One region of the Streptomyces sp. NPDC041068 genome, then DNA from elsewhere that is predicted to be linked to it. Evidence: riboswitches for the same ligand, from Rfam matches in the RefSeq annotation. Region 1 holds a riboswitch; the other holds the start of a gene.
The links. A riboswitch is a leader RNA that binds a small molecule or an ion and turns the genes downstream of it on or off. The one in region 1 is predicted to bind cobalamin.

Region 1 (7,035 bases):
TGGTGCGCCGCATCAACAACGCGCTGCTGCGCGCGGACCAGATCGCCACCTCCGAGGGCGACTCCTCCGTGGACTGGCTCGCGCCGATCGTGGCCGACGCCGAGGCCGGGTTCGGCGGCCCGCTCAACGCCTTCGAGCTGACCAAGGCGATGATCGCCGCCGGTGCCGCGGGCATCCACTACGAGGACCAGCTGGCCTCGGAGAAGAAGTGCGGTCACCTGGGCGGCAAGGTGCTCGTGCCCACCGCCCAGCACATCCGCACCCTCAACGCGGCCCGTCTGGCCGCGGACATCGCCGACGTGCCGACGCTGATCGTGGCCCGCACGGACGCCCTCGCCGCGAACCTCCTGACCAGCGATGTGGACGAGCGCGACGCCGAGTTCGTCACCGGTGAACGCACCGCCGAAGGCTTCTACCGGGTGCGCGGCGGCATGGCGCCGGTCATCGCGCGCGGCCTCGCCTACGCCCCGTACGCCGATCTGATCTGGATGGAGACCGGCACCCCGGACCTGGCCCAGGCCCGCGAGTTCGCGGAGGCGATCCACGCGGAGCACCCGGACCGCATGCTCGCGTACAACTGCTCGCCGTCCTTCAACTGGAAGGCCGCGCTGGACGACGACCAGATCGCCAAGTTCCAGCGTGAGCTCGGCGCGATGGGCTACCGCTTCCAGTTCATCACGCTGGCCGGCTTCCACTCCCTCAACCACGGCATGTTCGACCTCGCCCGCGGCTATGCCGAGCACGGCATGACCGCCTATGTCGACCTGCAGGAGCGGGAGTTCGCGGCGCAGCAGCACGGGTTCACTGCCGTTCGGCATCAGCGGGAGGTCGGTACGGGGTACTTCGATCTGGTCTCCACCGCGGTGAATCCGGCCTCGTCGACCACGGCGCTTGCCGGTTCCACCGAGGCGGAGCAGTTCCACTAGGCGCTCGCCGGAACACAGGGGTCCTTGCCGTCTGCGGGCGCGTCGTGGCTGGTCGCGCAGTTCCCCGCGCCCCTGACGGGGCGCCCGCCCCCCTACTCAGGAGAACCCGATGCCCACCATCGCACTGACCCACCACGTCCAGATCCTCGCCGCCCCCGGCCCCCGCCACGAGGAGATCCTCACCCTCGAAGCCCTCGCCTTCGTCGGGCAGCTCGTCGGTGCCTTCGAGGGGCGCCGCCTGGAACTGATGAAGGAGCGTCGGCGGCAGGCCCTGCGGATCGCGAGCGGCTCGCCGCTCGACTTCCCCAGGGCCACCTCCGCCGTGCGCGCCGACCGGTCCTGGCGCGTCGCCCCGCCCGCCCCGGGCCTCACCGACCGGCGCGTCGAGATCACCGGGCCGCCCGACCGCCGTATGACCGTGAACGCCCTCAACTCCGGTGCCCGTGTGTGGATGGCGGACTTCGAGGACGCCACGGCCCCCACCTGGGAGAACATCGTGGGCGGTCAGCTGAACCTGCTCGACGCCATCGAGCGCAGGATCGACTTCACCACACCCGAGGGCAAGGAGTACCGGCTCGCGGACCGCGAGAGCCTCGCCACCATCATGGTCCGCCCGCGCGGCTGGCACCTGGACGAGGAGCATCTGGCGTACGACGGCCGGTCCGTGCCCGCCGCCCTCGTGGACTTCGGCCTGTACTTCTTCCACTGCGCGCAGCGGCAGATCGACGCGGGACACGGACCGTACTTCTACCTGCCGAAGCTGGAGAACCGCTACGAGGCCCGGCTGTGGAACGACGTCTTCGTCACCGCCCAGGACCTCCTCGGCATCCCGCGCGGCACGATCCGCGCCACCGTCCTCATCGAGACGATCACCGCGGCCTTCGAGATGGAGGAGATCCTCCACGAACTGCGCGAGCACAGCGCCGGTCTCAACGCGGGCCGCTGGGACTACCTGTTCAGCATGATCAAGACGTTCGGCCACCGCACCGACTTCCTGCTGCCGGACCGCGCCAAGGTCACCATGGCCGCGCCCTTCATGCGCGCCTACACCGAACTGCTCGTGCGCACCTGCCACCGGCGCGGCGCCCACGCCATCGGCGGGATGGCCGCCCACGTGCCGGGCAGGGACCCGGCGGCCAACGAGGCCGTGTTCGCGAAGGTGCGTCTCGACAAGGAGCGCGAGGCCGAGGACGGCTTCGACGGCTCCTGGGTCGCCCACCCCGGCCTGGTGCCCGTGTGCCGCGAGGTCTTCGACGCGGTCCTCGGCACGAGACCCCACCAACTCGACCGCGGCAGGGACGACGTGGAGGTCTTCGCCCAGGATCTGCTGTCGGTGCGGCGCATCAGCGGGCCGCCGACGCCGGAGGGCGTGCGCACCAGCATCGCCGTCGCGCTCGGCTACTTCGCCGCCTGGCTGCGCGGGCAGGGCGCCGTCGCCCTGGACGGACTGATGGAGGACGCGGCGACCGCGGAGATCGCCCGCGTGCAGATCTGGCAGTGGCTGCGGCACCGCGTCATCGAGCGCGAAACGGTGCGACGCCTGCTCGACGACGAGCTCGCCGCCCTGGGTGCCGCGTACCCCTGGGCGCCCCTCGACGACATCCGAGCGCTCTTCGAACGCACCACCCTCAGCGGCGAGTTGCCGCTGTTCTTCACCCCCGATGCCTACTCCCGGCATCTCGTGCGGCAAGCGGAGGCACAGGCATGAGCGAGGCCATTCGACGCGTCGGCGTGGTCGGCGGCGGACAGATGGGCGCAGGCATAGCCGAGGTGTGCGCGCGAGCGGGCCTGGACACCGTGGTGTGCGAGGCGGACGCCGTGGCGGCCCTCGCCGCACGCGGGCGCGTCGAGGCGTCGCTGGCACGCGCCGTGCGGCGCGGCAAGCTTGCCGAGGACGCGGCACGGGACGCGTTCGCCCGCATGATGTTCACCGGCAGCCTGGAGGACCTGGCCGACCGCCAGCTGGTCGTCGAGGCCGTCGTGGAGAACCAGGACGCCAAGACCGAGGTCTTCGCCGCCCTCGACAAGATCGTCGAGGACCCGGACGCGATCCTCGCGACCAACACCTCCTCGCTCCCCGTGATGCGGCTCGGCATGGCGACCACCCGCGCGGACCGGGTCGTGGGCCTGCATTTCTTCAACCCGGTGCCGGTGCTGCCCCTGGTGGAGCTCGTCACCTCCCTGCACACCGCCCCCGAAACCGCGCGCCGCGCCGAGGAGTTCGCGGCCTCGACGCTGGGCAAGAGCGTCATCCGCTCCCGTGACCGGTCGGGCTTCGTCGTCAACGCCCTGCTGATCCCGTACCTCCTGTCGGCGATCCGCATGGCGGAGTCCGGCTTCGCCACCGCCCAGGACATCGACACCGGCATGGAACTGGGCTGCGCCCATCCGCTGGGCCCGCTGAGGCTCGCGGACCTGATCGGCCTGGACACCGTCGCCTCGATCGCCGAATCGCTGTACGAGGAGTTCCGCGAGCCCTTGTACGCCCCGCCGCCGCTGCTGCAACGGATGGTGGAGGCTGGGTTGTTGGGCCGGAAGACAAGGCGCGGCTTCCACGTGTACGGCGAAGACTGACGTCGTCACGTGCGGCGATGTCCGATAGGCTGATCCACGCAGCTGGTTCGCCCCGTCAGCCAGGCGGGACGCGTCGCAAGAGGGAACCCGGTGGGAATCCGGGACTGCCCCGCAGCGGTGAGCGGGAACGACCGCCGTCATACGCACTGGGTCCGACAGACAGGGCCTGGGAAGCGACGGCCACTAGGTGTCTCGTACGACGAGACGTGCCCGCGAGTCCGAAGACCTGCCAACTGCCCGTGCGCGGACCACCCGTGCGCGGACATCCCGGTGACCTCGTGGGCGGGTCGGCGTACATATCAGGCGGACGACCGCGCCTTGCCGCGCGAGGCCGTACCCGCCCGATTCGTCACCCCTTCGCGCTCGCGTCCCGTCGCCGGGATCTCAGGGATTCATCTCGCGAAGGAGATCTCCGTGACCGGCAAGACCGCAGCCGCGGCAGCACGGGCCACCGTGTACGGCTACCCCCGCCAGGGCCAGAACCGCGAACTGAAGAAGGCCGTCGAGGGCTACTGGAAGGGCCGCGTCACCGCCGACGCCCTCCGGTCCACCGCCGCCGAACTCCGCGGCAGGAACTGGCGGCAGCTGGCCGAGGCCGGCATCCACGAAGTGCCCACCGGCGACTTCTCCTACTACGACCACGTCCTGGACACCACTGTCATGGTCGGCGCGATCCCCGCGCGCCACCGTGCCGCCGTGGACGCGTCCCCCCTGGACGGCTACTTCGCCATGGCCCGCGGCACCCAGGACGTGGCGCCGCTGGAAATGACCAAGTGGTTCGACACCAACTACCACTACCTCGTCCCCGAGTTGGGCCCGGACACCGTGTTCACGGCCGACTCCACCAAGCAGGTCTCCGAGTTCAAGGAGGCCCTCGCCCTCGGCCTGACCGCCCGGCCCGTCCTGGTCGGCCCGGTCACCTACCTCCTGCTCGCCAAGCCCGCCCCGGGTGTCGCCGCGGACTTCGACCCGCTCACCCTCCTGGACCGGCTCCTGCCGGTGTACGCGGAGGTCCTCGCCGACCTGCGCGCGGCGGGCGCGGAGTGGGTTCAGCTGGACGAGCCCGCCCTCGTCCAGGACCGCACCCCGGCCGAGCTGAACGCCGCCGCGCGCGCCTACCGCGACCTGGGCGCGCTCACCGACCGGTCGAAGCTGCTGGTGGCGACGTACTTCGGGCGGCTCGGCGAGGCGCTGCCCGTGCTCGCCAAGGCCCCGGTCGAAGGCCTCGCCCTGGACTTCACCGAGGCCGGCGCCGCCAACCTGGACGCCCTGGCCGAAGTCGGCGGACTGCCCGACAAGCGGCTGGTCGCCGGTGTGGTCAACGGCCGCAACATCTGGGTCAACGACCTGGAGAAGTCCCTGGCCACCCTCGGTACCCTGCTCGGTCTCGCCGACCGGGTCGACGTGTCGGCGTCCTGCTCCCTGCTGCACGTGCCCATCGACGCCACGGCCGAGCGGGACATCGAGCCGCAGATCCTGCGCTGGCTCGCCTTCGCCCGCCAGAAGACCACCGAGATCGTCGCGCTCGCCAAGGGCCTCGCCCAGGGCACCGACACGATCGCCGCCGAACTGGCCGCCAACCGCGCCGACCTGGCCTCGCGCGCGGGCTCGCCGATCACCCGCGACCCCGCCGTGCGCGACCGCGCCGCAGGCGTCACCGAGGCCGACTCCCGCCGCTCCCAGCCGTACGCCGAACGGGCCGCGGCCCAGCGGGCCCACCTCGGCCTGCCCCTGCTGCCGACCACGACCATCGGGTCCTTCCCGCAGACCGGCGAACTGCGCACCGCCCGCGCCGACCTGCGCGCGGGCCGGATCGACACGGCCGGCTACGAGGAACGCATCAGGGCCGAGATCCAGGAAGTCATCTCCTTCCAGGAGAAGGCCGGTCTCGACGTCCTCGTGCACGGCGAGGCCGAACGCAACGACATGGTCCAGTACTTCGCCGAGCAGCTCACCGGCTACCTCGCCACGCAGCACGGCTGGGTCCAGTCCTACGGCACGCGCTACGTCCGCCCGCCGATCCTCGCGGGCGACATCTCCCGCCCGGAGCCCATGACGGTGCGCTGGACGACGTATGCCCAGTCCCTGACGGGACGCCCGGTCAAGGGCATGCTCACCGGTCCCGTCACCATGCTCGCCTGGTCCTTCGTCCGCGACGACCAGCCGCTCGGCGACACCGCGCGTCAGGTCGCCCTCGCCCTGCGCGACGAGGTGAACGACCTGGAGACCTCCGGGAGTTCGGTGATCCAGGTCGACGAGCCCGCCCTGCGCGAGACGCTGCCCCTGCGGGCTGCCGACCGCCCGGCCTACCTGGAGTGGGCCACGGACGCCTTCCGGCTCAGCACCAGCGGCGTGCGCCCGGACACGCAGATCCACACCCACATGTGTTACGCGGAGTTCGGGGACATCGTCCAGGCCATCGACGACCTCGACGCCGACGTGATCAGCCTGGAGGCGGCCCGCTCGCACATGCAGGTCGCCCGTGAACTGGCCGCCCACGGCTACCCGCGCGAGGCGGGACCCGGCGTCTACGACATCCACTCCCCGCGCGTTCCCAGCGCGCAGGAAGCGGCCGAGCTGCTGCGCGCGGGCCTGGAGGCCATTCCCGCCGAGCGGCTGTGGGTGAACCCCGACTGCGGCCTGAAGACCCGCGGCTGGCCCGAGACCAGCGCATCGCTCGACAGCCTGGTCACGGCCGCCCGCACGGTCCGTGAGGAACTGCGGGTCGGGAAGCAGACGAAGTAGGACCGGACGCTGAACCCTTTGCCCCAGTGAGGGCGTCGGCGGCCGTACCGCTCAGCGCAGTACGGCCGCCAGCAGGTCGGCCCCCAACGCGGTCAGATCGGGCACGTTGAGGGTGTGCCGGACATAGCGGCCGTCCCGCCGGGCCGTGAGCAGGCCCGCACGGCGCATGACCGCGAGATGCCGGGAGACCTCCGGCAGCGAGAGTTCCCAGGCGGCGGCCAGCTCACCGGTGGTGTGCGGGCCGCGCGCCAGGGTGCGCAGGAGTCGCAGGCGTACGGGGTGGGAGAGCGCGTCGAGCCGTAGCGTGACCGTCTCCAGCGACACCGGCTCCGACGGGCCCGGTTCGGCCACGGGGTACTGCACCACCGGCGGCCACCCCGGCGCGTGCACCACCACCAGGTGCGGGCCGCCGAAGACGCTGGGGATGAAGGTGACGCCGGTGCCGTCGGCGGTGGTCGCCTTGTCCTGCAGCTTGTCCACGACGATGCAGTCCCCGTCCGGCGCCAGGGCGACCGCGCCGGAGACCGACGCGAGTGCCGCACCGAGGCCCTGCCGCTTGTGCAGGTCGTTCTTGACGCGCAGGTCCGTGGCGAGCCGCACGGCGACACCCGCCCAGGCCGCGTCGAAGAAGGCGTCGGCGCACAGTTCGAGGGTCCCGCGCACCCGCGCCCGCACCGCTGCCGGATCCGCGAGCAGCCGTTCCGCGAAGGCCTCCTGCCGCGCCCCGCGTGCCTGGGCCAGATCAAGGGCCCGCTCGCGCGCGGCCGCGTCGGTGAGCGGCGACGCCGCG
Region 2 (7,035 bases), on a different contig from region 1:
ACCGCGCCGACCTCACCGTCCTCGCCGACGACCCGCTCACCGCCGCCGCCACCGACCTGCCGGAGCTGCCGGTGCTCCTGACGGTCCTCGACGGCCGCCCCACGCACCGGGACACGAGCGTGTGACACCACACCTCCGGTAGCGGCCCGGGAGGCGTACGGACCCAGGGAGATGCCAGTGACAACTGCGGTACGACTACTCACTGGTGCGAGTGATGCTGTGCCTACCTGCGAGGGCACCTGGGAAAGAAGCGCATGCATCTCCCGCCTGTCACTTCTGGAGGCCTCGTGCGCCACCCAGCCGCCGCCCCGGCAAACGCCCTCACGGCGGTCACCCCGACCGCCCTCGGCGGCGCCCCCGCGACCGCTTCGTGAGGTCGCGCCCGATGTCTCACCGTCACCGCCCCCGGCAACGGCTCCCGCGCGCCGCCTCGTTCCTCGCGGCCGCCTGTCTGCTCGCCGGCCTGACCGGACTCACCGGCTGCGGCGCGCCCCGTGAGCCGACCGTCTCGCTGAGCCCTTCCGACACCCTCAAGGCAGCCCAACTCCTGCTCACCGACCGCTGTTTGACCCATCGAGGGCTCACGCCGCCGCGCCCCGGCCGCCCGCCATCCGACGCGGCCGAAGCCCGGCGGGTCGAACGCGCACTGTTCGGCACCGGTCCGACCGAGCTCACCCTCAAGCTGCCCAGCGGGCACGTCATCGGCCACCACACCGACGGCTGCCTGGCGACCGCCGAGCGGCGTCTCTACGGCGACCAGCGCCGCTGGTTCCGGGCGGTCACGAACGTCAACAACCTCAAGTCCAAGGCCCCGTCGAGCGACCGTGCCGCCTACCGGGAGCTGCGCGCGCACGCACTCGCCGAGGCGCGGGAACTGCTCACCGCAGAACTCGACGGACCGTCCGCGCAGCACGACTCACTCACCGCAGTAGGCAAGGAAAGGACCCCTTCATGAAACACCCCGTAGCCCTGCTCGCCGCCGTCCTGCTCGCCACCGGCACGGGCCTGACCACGGCCGCACCCGCGTCGGCGGCGGACTGCCCGAGCGGCAACTTCTGCGTCTGGACCGAGGCCAACTTCGGCGGCCAGCGCATGAACGCCTCGGGCGACGACGAATGGTGGGAGAGCTGGATCGCCGACGCGGACTCCTCCTGGGCGAACCACGGGATCTCCGGGCCGGGCGTCAAGGACCACGTCCAGGTCCACGAGGACGCCGTCCAGTGGCCCTCCACCGGCGGCGACATGACGATCTGTCTCCGTCCGGGTGACGAGGTCGGCTACAACGCCACCGCCAACGACCGCGGCGACTCCCACACGTGGGCGATGGGCTGCTGAGGGCGCAGTAGTCGCACAATCCGCGACACCGCACCGTGCCGGTGCGAGAGATGCGCAGGTGAGGGCCGCATGCGTGTAGTCATACGTACGCCTCGCGGGCGCTCGTACGCACACAATGAGGGGCGCCGTCCGCGTGCAGGACGTCCGCGTACCGGAAGGGGCCCCACGTGAGCGATCGTCACGACCACGAGCACCCTCACCCGCATCGACACCCCCAGCCCCACCCCCACTCTCATCCCCACCCCCACTCCCATCCTCACCCCCACTCTCATTCCCACCCGCATCCGCATCGGCACCCGCATTCCTCCGGATCCGGCTTTCGACGCCGTGTCCGGCATCTCTTCGTGCCGCACTCCCACGACAGCGCCGACAAGGTCGACACCGCCATGGAGAGCTCGGCGCGTGGGATGCGGGCGCTCTGGGTGTCGCTCGCCGTGCTGGGGCTGACGGCCCTCGCGCAAGCCGTGGTCGTCGTCCTCTCCGGCTCCGTCGCCCTGCTCGGCGACACCGTGCACAACGCCGCGGACGCCCTGACCGCGGTGCCGCTCGGCATCGCGTTCGTCCTCGGGAGGCGAGCCGCGACGCGCCGCTTCACGTACGGATACGGCAGGGCCGAGGACCTCGCGGGCCTTGTCATCGTGCTCACCATCGCCGCCTCGGCCGCCTTCGCCGGGTGGACGGCCGTCGAACGGCTCCTGAATCCGCGGGACATGGAGCACATCCCCGTCGTGGCGGTGGCGGCCCTCGTCGGTTTCGTCGGCAACGAAGGCGTGGCCCGGTACCGCATCCGCGTCGGCCGCGAGATCGGCTCGGCCGCGCTGGTCGCCGACGGACTCCATGCCCGTACGGACGGGTTCACCTCGCTGGCCGTGCTGCTGAGCGCGGGCGGCGCCGCCCTGGGCGTTCGGCTCGCCGACCCCGTGGTCGGCCTGCTCATCACGGCCGCGATCCTGCTGGTCCTGCGGGACGCCGCCCGCGAGGTCCTGCGGCGCGTCATGGACGCGGTCGATCCCGCGCTGGTGGACACGGCCGAACGGGCCCTCCTGGACGTGGAGGGTGTACGGGGTGTCGGCGAGCTGCGGATGCGCTGGATCGGGCACCGGCTGCGCGCCGAGGTGGCGGTCCTCGTGGACGGCTCGCTCGGCGTGCGCGAGGCGCACCACGTGGCGGTCGAGGCGGAGCACGCGCTGCTGCACGCGGTGCCCCGGCTGACCGCGGCGCTGGTCCACGCCGATCCGGCGCCCGTCGACGGCGAGCGGGACCCGCACCACGCCCTGGCCCACCACGGACCGACCTGAAACCTCCCTACTCCGTTGCCCGCAACTGCTGGAGCAGGCCGAGGCGGTCGATGACGGCGTGGCGTTCGCTGACGCGGTCGCCGACGAAGCGGAACAGGGCGAACGCCTCCATGCTCACCTCGCGCCCGGTGGCGGGCACGCCCATCAGTTCGCTGGTGTGGCGGGCCCGCATGCGCCAGCGCACCACCACCGCGTCGTCCTCGGCCACGAGGTCCAGGATCTCGAAGGAGGGGTCGGTGTACGCGGCGTGCACCGCGCGGATGGCCTCCTTGAAGCCCTGGGGGCCGCGGACGTTCTGGTGCAGGCCCTCGGTGGTGACGAAGTCGTCGGTGAACAGGCCGTCGGCCGCGTCGACGTCGCCGGACTCAAGTGCCTTGTAGAGCCTGCGGATGGAGTTCTTGCGTGCTTCCTGCGAGGGACCGGACATAAGAGGTCTTCCTTCCGGGACGGCGTGCCGAACCACTGGCGTACGACTTACTGAGCGATCTCTCAGTAAGTTAACCTCTTCCTGAGTGAACACTCAATAAGGAAAGGGGATTTCGAGGTGGCACAGGCGCGGCGCGGGCGGCCGTCGACCGGGGTGCGGGAGGCGGTCCTGAGGACCACGGGCGAAGTGCTCGGCGAGGCGGGAATCGCCCTGTCCACCAAGGAGATCGCGCGCCGGGCGGGTGTCGCGGAGTCGAGCATCTTCTACCACTTCGGCGACCGACTCGGCCTGCTGGAGGCGGTCATCGGCGAGCATCTGCCGGTGTTCTCCGACGCGACGGTCGTGCTGGGGAGCCGGGACGCCGACGGGGATCTGCGGGCGGACCTGGTCGCGGTGGTGAGCGGCCTGGAGGGTTTCTACCTCCGGATCATGCCGGTGCTCGGCGCCCTGCAGTCCGACCGGCAGCTCCGCGAACTCCTCGCGCGGCGCGGTGGCGACGTGGGCCCCCACCTGGCGCTGGGCGTGGTGGCCGACCTGCTCCGCACCGAACGCGCGGCGGGACGGGTGGGTGCCGCCCTGGATCCGAAGGCGGGGGCCCTGCTCCTCATCGGGGCGGGCCACCAACGGGCCATGCACCGCTACCTGCTCGGTGCGGCGGCCGAGGACTTCCTGCCCCCGGTCGAGACCGTGGTGGAGGCGCTGCTTCCGGCCTTCGTGTAAGGCGGGGGTGGACTTACTAGGACGTCCAACTATATGTTCGTGACCAGAGCCCGCGGTGCAGGGAAGCCGGTGTGAATCCGGCGCGGTCCCGCCACTGTGACCGGGGAGTGCGTTCTCGCAGAGCGATACGCCACTGACGGACAAGTGCCGTCGGGAAGGCGGGAGGACGCGCGCTGATCCGGGAGTCAGGATACCGGCCGCGGGGTGTTCCGTGTTGTCCACGAGGATGGAGCAGACACGCATGGCACCGGTCCGTACCCACGACCCAGGTGAACCGGCGGAGCGAGCGGTGGCCCCTGACGGCACCCAACTCCGCGACGGCTCTTAGGCCTTCGCGTCCCACGGCATTCTCGGCTGCGCACCCCCACCCCGGTGCCGCCGTCGGTCTGCCGTGCCATCCCCGGATCTCATCTGACGAGAGCAGGCTCTCATGGTCCGTGAACTGACACATTTCATCGGCGGCAAGCACGTGCCCGGCACGTCCGGGCTCTTCGCCGATGTCTACGACCCCAACTCCGGTTCCGTACAAGCACATGTGCCGCTGGCCGGGCGCGCGGAGACGACCGCGGCGATCGCCGATGCGCAGGCCGCGCAGCGCGAGTGGGGCGAGTGGAATCCGCAGCGGCGTGCCCGCGTGCTGCTGCGGTTCCTCCAACTCGTCGAGGGCGAGCGGGAGTCGCTGGCCCGACTGCTGTCCAGCGAGCACGGCAAGACCGTCGCCGACGCCCATGGCGATCTGCAACGCGGCCTGGAAGTCGTCGAGTTCGCCGCAGGCATCCCGCATCTGCTCAAGGGCGAGTTCACCGACAACGCGGGCACCGGCATCGACGTGCACTCCCTGCGCGTTCCGCTCGGCGTCACCGCCGGGATCACCCCGTTCAACTTCCCCGCGATGATCCCGCTGTGGAAGGCGGCGCCCGCCCTCGCCTGCGGCAACTCCTTCATCCTCAAGCCGTCCGAACGCGCGCCCTCCGTACCGCTCAGGCTCGCCGAACTCTTCCTGGAGGCGGGCCTTCCGCCCGGTGTCCTGAACGTCGTCAACGGCGGCAAGGAATCGGTGGACACCCTCCTCGAGGACTCCCGTGTCCAGGCGCTCGGCTTCGTCGGCTCCACCCCGATCGCCGCGCACATCTACGCCACCGCCGCCGCGAACGGCAAGCGCGCCCAGTGCTTCGGCGGCGCCAAGAACCACATGATCGTTATGCCGGACGCCGACCTCGACCAGGCCGTGGACGCCCTCATCGGCGCCGGGTACGGATCGGCCGGCGAGCGCTGCATGGCCATCTCGGTCGCCGTGCCGGTCGGCGAGGAGACCGCCGACGCGCTCGTCGCCCGCCTCAAGGAGCGCGTCGCCGAGCTGCGCATCGGCCGCTCCGACGACCCCGAGGCCGACTTCGGGCCGCTGGTCAGCCGCGACGCGCTCGACCGCGTACGCCGCTACGTCGACATCGGCGTGGGCGAAGGCGCCGAACTCGTCGTCGACGGACGCGACTTCACCCTGCCGGGACACGCGGACGGCTTCTTCGCCGGGCCCACGCTCTTCGACCGCGTCTCGCCGCGCATGCGGATCTACCGCGAGGAGATCTTCGGCCCCGTCCTGTGCGTGGCGCGCGCGGCCGACTACGAGGCGGCCCTGCGTCTGCCGACCGAGCACCCCTACGGCAACGGTGTCGCCATCTTCACCCGGGACGGCGACACCGCGCGCGACTTCTCCCGCCGCGTCGGCGCGGGCATGGTCGGCGTCAACGTCCCCATCCCGGTCCCGGTGGCGTACCACACCTTCGGCGGCTGGAAGCGCTCCGGCTTCGGCGACCTCAACCAGCACGGCCCGGACGCCATCCGCTTCTACACCCGCACCAAGACCGTCACCTCGCGCTGGCCATCGGGAGCGAGGGAAGGCGCGAACTTCACCATCCCGACGATGGGATGACCGCGATGACTTCGCTGACCGGCACCCTCGCCCAGGGCCAACTCACCCTCACCAAGGACCAACTCGCCCTCGCCGAGGTCACGCTCGACTTCGCCGAGGAACACCTCGCGCCACACGCCGTGGCCTGGGACCGCGACAAGCACTTCCCCGTCGACGTGCTGCGCAAGGCCGCCGCACTGGGCCTCGGTGGTGTCTACGTACGCGAGGAACACGGCGGTTCGGGGCTCGGCCGCACCGACGGCACCCTCGTCTTCGAGGCCCTGGCCACCGGCTGCCCCTCCATCGCCGGATACCTCTCCATCCACAACATGGTCGCCTGGATGATCGACCGCTACGGCGACGAGAACCAACGCGCCCGCTGGCTGCCCGGCCTGTGCGCGGCCGAGACGCTGGGCAGCTACTGCCTCACCGAGCCCGGCGCCGGATCCGACGCGGCGGCCCTGCGCACCCGCGCGGAACGCGACGGCGACCACTATGTCCTCACCGGCGTCAAGCAGTTCATCTCCGGCGCGGGCACCTCGCAGGTGTACGTCGTCATGGCCCGCACCGGAGGGGAGGGACCCGGCGGCGTCTCCGCGTTCGTCGTCGAGCGGGACGACGCGGGACTCTCCTTCGGTGCAGACGAACGCAAGATGGGCTGGAACGCCCAGCCCACCCGCCAGGTGCTCCTCGACGGCGTACGCATCCCCGCCGACCGCCGCCTCGGCGCCGAGGGCGAGGGCTTCCGTATCGCCATGAACGGTCTCAACGGCGGACGCCTCGGCATCGCCGCCTGCTCCTTGGGCGGCGCGCAGAGCGCCCTGCACCGCAGCATCGCCCACCTCGCCGACCGCGAGGCGTTCGGCGCGCGCCTCCTGGACGCCCAGGCCCTGCGGTTCCGGCTCGCCGACATGGCGACGGAGCTCTCCGCGGCCCGTGCCCTGGTGCGCCAGGCCGCCGACGCCCTCGACCGGAGCGACCCACGGGCCCCCGAACTGTGCGCCATGGCCAAGAGGTTCGCCACCGACACCGGCTACTCCGTGGCCGACCGTGCCCTCCAACTCCACGGCGGATACGGCTACTTGAGCGAGTACGGCATCGAGAAGATCGTCCGGGACCTGCGGGTCCACCAGATCCTGGAAGGAACGAACGAGATCATGCGCGTGATCGTGGCCCGCGGCCTCACCGAGGCCGTCCGATGACCGCGGCCGAGGACCCCGTGGTCCTCCGCGTCGAGGGCCGCGCGGCGCACATCACCCTCAACCGCCCCCGCGCCCTCAACGCCCTCACCCACACCATGGTCCGCCGCGTCGACGAGGCGCTGACCGCATGGGAGAGCGACCCCG

Region 2: another riboswitch for cobalamin. It lies ahead of AB0B50_RS01010 (CoA-acylating methylmalonate-semialdehyde dehydrogenase); the one in region 1 lies ahead of metE (5-methyltetrahydropteroyltriglutamate--homocysteine S-methyltransferase).

The regions. Positions count from the first base shown of each region.
Region 1 is NZ_JBEZCG010000012.1:209,630-216,664, forward strand. Features, by position in the region: gene aceA (isocitrate lyase) at 1-926, shown strand, start outside; gene aceB (malate synthase A) at 1,036-2,634, shown strand; gene AB0B50_RS27600 (3-hydroxybutyryl-CoA dehydrogenase) at 2,631-3,500, shown strand; cobalamin riboswitch at 3,527-3,749, shown strand; gene metE (5-methyltetrahydropteroyltriglutamate--homocysteine S-methyltransferase) at 3,915-6,245, shown strand; gene AB0B50_RS27610 (helix-turn-helix domain-containing protein) at 6,297-7,035, opposite strand, start outside.
Region 2 is NZ_JBEZCG010000001.1:276,963-283,997, forward strand. Features, by position in the region: gene AB0B50_RS00980 (amidohydrolase) at 1-125, shown strand, start outside; gene AB0B50_RS00985 (hypothetical protein) at 386-955, shown strand; gene AB0B50_RS00990 (peptidase inhibitor family I36 protein) at 952-1,335, shown strand; gene AB0B50_RS00995 (cation diffusion facilitator family transporter) at 1,503-2,633, shown strand; gene AB0B50_RS01000 (ester cyclase) at 2,641-3,060, opposite strand; gene AB0B50_RS01005 (TetR/AcrR family transcriptional regulator) at 3,178-3,780, shown strand; cobalamin riboswitch at 3,817-3,997, shown strand; gene AB0B50_RS01010 (CoA-acylating methylmalonate-semialdehyde dehydrogenase) at 4,211-5,710, shown strand; gene AB0B50_RS01015 (acyl-CoA dehydrogenase family protein) at 5,707-6,891, shown strand; gene AB0B50_RS01020 (enoyl-CoA hydratase/isomerase family protein) at 6,888-7,035, shown strand, end outside.